DNA from 2 places in the Bacteroides sp. 14(A) genome. Region 1 is predicted to be linked to the other one. Evidence: riboswitches for the same ligand, from Rfam matches in the RefSeq annotation. Region 1 holds a riboswitch; the other holds the start of a gene.
The links. A riboswitch is a leader RNA that binds a small molecule or an ion and turns the genes downstream of it on or off. The one in region 1 is predicted to bind cobalamin.
Positions count from the first base shown of each region.

Region 2: it holds a riboswitch for cobalamin, as region 1 does, so the genes downstream of both, K429_RS0123020 (ribonucleoside-diphosphate reductase subunit alpha) here and K429_RS0125070 (TonB-dependent siderophore receptor) in region 1, are expected to answer to the same signal.

Region 1 is NZ_JAGH01000005.1:528,872-532,089, forward strand. It holds gene K429_RS0125070 (TonB-dependent siderophore receptor) at 1-1,566, opposite strand, end outside; cobalamin riboswitch at 1,708-1,913, opposite strand; gene K429_RS0125080 (dicarboxylate/amino acid:cation symporter) at 1,980-2,807, opposite strand; gene K429_RS0125085 (mucoidy inhibitor MuiA family protein) at 2,818-3,218, opposite strand, start outside.
Region 2 is NZ_JAGH01000005.1:84,876-88,093, reverse strand. It holds gene K429_RS0123025 (Tex family protein) at 1-1,666, shown strand, start outside; cobalamin riboswitch at 1,757-1,973, shown strand; gene K429_RS0123020 (ribonucleoside-diphosphate reductase subunit alpha) at 2,035-3,218, shown strand, end outside.

The DNA of each region.
Region 1 (3,218 bases):
GACGAGGTCACCTGGAGCCTGAGAGGTCGGAATCGTCACAAGAGTTATCATGTTGTCTAACCAGTTGCAGTAACCTGTGGCACTGATACTAAAGTCAGTACCGTTGTATTCTACACCACCGGAAACATAACGGCTGGTTTGAGGTTCCAGGTCTTTGTTACCTAAGTTTAGGATAACGAGAGACATTTGGCGAATATAACGGTAGTGGAGTTCTTTCAGAGTCGGAGTCTTGAAGCCTTCGGAATAAGTGGCGCGCAGGTTAAAGTCGCCCAGCTTGTAGAGAGCCGACACTTTGGGCGTGGCGCGCATACCGAAATTGTTGTTCAGCGTTAATCGTGCACCGGCTGTGATGTTCAGCTGACTAAAAGGCGACCACTCATCCTGAAGATAAAAGGAACCTGTGTTGTCGGAAACATTCTTTTCGTCCAGTCGGCGGGGAGCATCCAGCCAGTTTATTTCCATATCAACTCCTGCACTCAAACGGTTGAAATAGGGGAGGTTGAATATTCCTTTAGTCTGGATGAGCAGACGGCTTTGGTCACTCTGCAGACCCTTGTCACCGGGAGAATACGGGAAACTGATTTCCTTGCCGTTATCGTCATATTCTTTGTCCCAGGTTTCGTGGGTATAGGCATAATAGTAGGCATGACTGTCATAATGTATATCGGCTGTAATGCTATTATTATTTTTTAGCTTCATTTTACCACCTGTTGAGGCTGAAGCGTTGCGATAAAGGAAATCGTATGTTTTGTAATCGGGTATTCCGCAAGGGCGGTATACGCGTTTGCGGTAGAAACTACCGTCTGCATACAGGCTGAGTGTCTGGGTAGCCTGATAGTCGATGTGTTGTGAAACTTGCCAGTCGGTATATCGGTTCACGGTTTTATTGATGGAATTGGTGACAGGCTTTTCATATCGATTTGGGTCTTCGTAAGTAGTGTTCTGCCATCCGTCGGAATGTTTCAACTGAAAGTTGGTGGCAAAGGTCCATTTATCTGACTTGAATTGGAAAGCATTGGATTGTCGGAATTCGCCGTATGATCCGCCACGTGTGGTGTTTGTGACCAGAACGTTTTCACGATGTTTCTTGGTGATGATGTTTATTACACCTGCAATGGCATCGCTGCCATAGAGTGCCGAAGCGGCTCCCTTTACAATCTCGATACGTTCGATGCGTGCCGGATCTATCAGTCCTAGGTTATTTTGCCCGCCTACGTCACCATGTATCTTTTTGCCGTCGATGAGGAGCAAGATATAGCCGTTTCCCAATCCGCCCAATTGCATATTCGACCCCATGTCACTGGAACTGAAGTCGAAAGAGGGGCATAACCCACTTAATATGTCTTCAAGGGAGGAGGCACCGTAGCTATCCAACATTTTATGCGAGATAACCTCGGTTTGCACAGGCGCGTCTTTCAGGTAATGTTCGGTACCTGTACCGGTCACTACTACTTCCTGCAACATAAGTGACAGTTCTTCTTCATTCTTGTTTTCGAGGATGCTTTGGGCGGAGGCAGCATGCACCGCACACACAAACACCGCTCCAAGTAAATACTTGTGCTTCATCGTTTGCCGATTTTCTGTTTAATAAAAACGTAACGGCACATCGCTTCTGTATGCGAATACTAATGACCCGGAAGAATAAAAATAGTTTTGCCTATAATTATAGTATAGGGGTGACATCGCTTTTAATCCTGAAAGCTAAGTGCTCAAGTAATGGAAGTTGGTAGGTATTCTGGCTTTCCCCTGTCTGTATCGCCTTCCCATCGCATTGCGGCGTCAGTGGCTTTTGTGGTTACAGACTTTTTCTTAATGAGGATTACAGCTGCAGGTACAGCTCCGGTTTTACACCGGATTCCCTTGAGTCGGACGCATTGATATACTTTCCGATTGCCAATTCCGATTGCAAAGATAAAGATATTTTTAGAAATCAGAAGGTATTTGTGAAAATACTTTAGCAACTATTCTAATGTGATGAATTATCTGTCAATAATGGAACATACCGCTGCATCTCCGGTTACATTTACTGCGGTGCGCAGCATGTCCAATGGTCGGTCCACCCCCAATATCAATGCCAGACCTTCTACCGGAATACCTACGGAAGTGAGCACCATTGCCAAGATGACATAACTGCCTCCGGGGATACCCGGGGTACCGATAGAAGAAAGTACGGTCATAGCAACGATGATACAGAGTTGGGAGAAACTCAGATCGATCCCTAAAACTTGTGCGATGAAAAGAATGGCAATGGTTTGATAACAGGAAGTGCCGTCCATATTTATGGTAACGCCTACAGGCAGGACAAATGAACTGACTTCTTCTGAAATACCTAATTTTTGTTCTACAGTCTTCAGGGTTACGGGCAAAGAGGCGGCACTACTACTTGTTGTGAAGGCAAACAGTTGTACGGGGTACATGGCACGGATGAACTGTTCTTGCAGATGGGCTACTTGTTCGTGGTTTACCAGTTTGCCCGGTTGCACCAGTAGCCCCATTGCAAGACCTATGAGGATAGCGACTACAGTCGTACAGATATATATTCCGATGGTCTTTCCGCCGATACGGGAAAATTTACTGATGTCCTTCAGTCCGGTCATTCCCTTTATCAGAGATATAAAGACCAGGGGAATGGCGATCAGTTGGAGAAGGCGGATGAAGATTTGTCCCCAAGGCTGTATCCAGTGGCGGATGAATGTATCACCACCGTCTACCTGTAAGGCGATGAGGCCGATGATAATACCGGTAATCATTCCTATCAGGATTTGCAGATACAGGGGAATATCAGATATTTTCTGTCTTAGAGTCATAAGAAAAGCATTATTCTATTATTAAGTTTCGCCCTTTAGGGTACTTCACTTTATAGCGTAAAGCTAAATCACGTTGTTCGCCGGGTTGTAAGGTAATTTGCCAGGTGATGATACCTTTCGCTTCATCCAGACTGCCGCCGCTGATTTCTTCTGCTGTTACGGTAATGTTATTGTTGCGTGATACGGGTAGCTGGTCGTAAAGCGTAAGGATGACAGGTTCGGGACGCGTATTGCGGACAGAAAGTTTCCATGCAATGGATTGCGTCTGATTGGAACCCATAAACTTGCGTGAGGTATATTCGTTCTCTTTCGTACGCTGTATCATGATACGTTTATCACGACCTAAAGAGAAGGATAGTGTGTCGTTCTGTTGGGTGACATTCATAATGGACTTGCCAATGAAAGTATTCT
Region 2 (3,218 bases), 440 kb from region 1:
GAAAGGGGCACGAGACATCATTGCCGAACAGGTCAGTGAAGACGAACAGGCACGCAACACCGTGCGTTTTGCCTTCTCCCGGCAAGCCGTCATCACCGCCAAAGTAGTGAAAGGAAAAGAAACTGAAGCAGATAAATACCGGGATTACTTCGAATTCAGTAAACCACTGAAGAAATGTACCTCGCACCAGTTGCTCGCCATCCGTCGTGCCGAAGCCGAAGGTCTGCTGAAAGTCAGCATAAGTCCTGATGACGAGGAATGTGTAGAGCGTCTGGAACGCCGCTTTGTCCGTAGCAACAACGCTTGCGGAGAACAAGTGGCAGAGGCCGTACAAGATGCCTACAAACGCCTGTTGAAGTCGTCCATCGAAACTGAGTTTGCCGCACAAAGCAAGGAGCAGGCCGATGAAGAAGCTATCCGGGTATTCGTCCAGAACCTGCGCCAGCTATTGCTCGCTTCCCCGCTGGGACAAAAACGGGTAATGGGCATTGATCCGGGCTTCCGTACAGGCTGTAAGGTAATATGCCTGGACGCACAAGGCAATCTGCTCCACAATGAGAACATCTATCCGCATGCTCCGGTGCACAAAACCGCAGAGGCTGTATCCAAAATACAAAAAATGGTGGAAGCTTATCAGATAGAAGCCATCGCCGTAGGCAACGGAACCGCAAGTCGTGAAACCGAAGATTTTCTGAAACATCAAACTTTCAGACAGGACATTCAGGTATTTGTGGTGAGCGAACAGGGCGCCTCTATCTATTCCGCATCCAAAATTGCCCGGGATGAGTTCCCTGAATACGACGTCACGGTACGTGGAGCCGTATCTATTGCCCGCCGCCTGATGGACCCATTGGCCGAATTAGTGAAAATAGATCCGAAGTCCATTGGCGTGGGACAATACCAGCATGATGTGGATCAGACGAAATTAAAAAAATCACTGGATCTGACCGTAGAAAGCTGCGTAAATCTGGTTGGTGTAAACCTGAATACGGCAAGTAGCCACCTGCTGACGTATATTTCCGGTTTAGGCCCTCAGCTGGCACAAAACATCGTGAACTATCGTGCGGAAAACGGTGCATTTACCTCCCGCAAGCAACTGATGAAAGTACCGCGTATGGGAGCCAAAGCATTTGAGCAATGCGCCGGTTTCCTTCGTATTCCACAGGCTGAAAACCCCTTGGATAATACGGCCGTACACCCTGAGAGTTATTGCATCGTAGAGCAGATGGCAAAAGACCTGGGATGCAGCGTAGCAGAACTTATCGCCAGCAAGGAGCTCCGCCTGAAGATAAAACCGGAGAAATACCTCACTCCTACCGTGGGTATGCCGACATTAAAAGATATTCTGCAAGAATTGGAAAAACCCGGACGCGACCCGAGAGGTCCGATAAAGATTTTCGAGTTCGACAAGAATGTACGCACCATCAACGACCTGCGCGAAGGTATGGAACTCCCCGGTATTGTAGGCAATATCACCAACTTTGGCGCATTTGTCGACATAGGTATCAAAGAGAATGGTCTGATCCATCTTTCGCAGCTGGCCGACCGTTTCGTTTCAGACCCGAATGAGATTGTCTCTATTCACCAGCATGTCCGGGTCAAGGTGCTGAGTGTGGATATGGACCGCAAGCGGATTGCTTTGAAATTGGTTAGTGACGCTTCATGATACAATCATATCCAGATCACGCTATCTAATAAAATAGTATAATTCTCTATTTTTAAACCTTCTCAATATTGTAACCATTACAATATTAATTATCTTTGTTCCCGAATTGGTTCCGAATGGCTCTTCTGCCATTCGGATTAAAAGGGAATCGGGTGAAAGTCCCGGACAGTCCCGCTGCTGTGAAGCTCTATACAACTTTTCAATAACACCATAGCCACTGAATGTCTTGCAGTAGAAAAGAAGACATCGGGAAGGCATTGAAAACAAAGAGTCAGTCAGAAGACCTACCATTCATCAAAGGCTGTTTCTACTCGTGGGATTAGGGAAACAGTGCGAAATAATACAATAATTTTATACATAAACATCTCATGGAAATAACCAAGAGAAATGGAATGGCAGAGCCTTACAACAAGGAGAAGGTAGCCATTGCCATACGAAAAAGCTTCGCCAGCACCGGACAAAGTGTTACGGATGAAACAATACTCACGCTGGTAAATGAAGTGGAAAATTTCATCCTCAGTGACACCGGCAATCGCCACGTAGAACGGATCCAGGATGAAGTGGAGCGGTCCCTGATGGAACATGGCTTTTATGCCGAAGCCAAAAACTATATCCTTTATCGCTGGCAACGGACAGAACGGAGAAAAGCCCTCAACCACATAGTAAATGAAACTGGCGACGAAACAATAACGGACACCCTGAAAGGTATCGGGCAAGACTTCCCGCGCAATGAATACAGCCTGACCCTGCTTGCCGAAAAATTCTCCAGTTTCTACAAACCGGAAATGACACCGAACGAACGGTTAACGGCTCTTATAAAAGCGGCTGTAGAGCTAACTACCCAGGAAGCCCCCGACTGGGAGTTTATTGCCGCCCGATTACTCAATTTTCAGTTAAGCAAGAAATTGACTGAACAGGCAGAGTTCGCCGGTGTCCTGTCTTTCTATGAAAAGCTGCGTTATCTCACGGACGAAGGATTATACGGCAGTTATATTTTAACCTCCTATTCACCGGAAGAAATAGAAGAAGCAGCAGGATTTATATGTCCGGAGCGTGACAAGCTCTTCAACTATTCCGGACTGGATCTGCTTGTCAAACGCTACCTTATCCGTACACGCTCCCATGAACCGATTGAATCCGTACAAGAAATGTATTTGGGTATTGCCCTTCATCTTGCAATGCCGGAAAGGCACAGCCGTTTGCAATGGGTAAGAAAATTCTATGATCTGCTGAGTAAACTGGAGGTAACCATGGCTACCCCTACACTTGCCAATGCCCGAAAACCTTATCATCAATTGTCCAGTTGCTTCATCGACACCGTGCCCGACAGTCTGGAAGGTATATACCGAAGCATTGACAACTTCGCCATGGTCAGCAAGTTCGGTGGAGGTATGGGAATGTATTTCGGCAAAGTACGTGCGGCCGGTGGAAACATACGGGGTTTCAAAGGTGTGGCAGGAGGAGTTATCCGGTGGATGAAACTGGTGAACGACACAGCCGTTGCCGTAGATCAGTTGGGAATGAGACAAGGAGCGGTAGCCGTATATCTGGA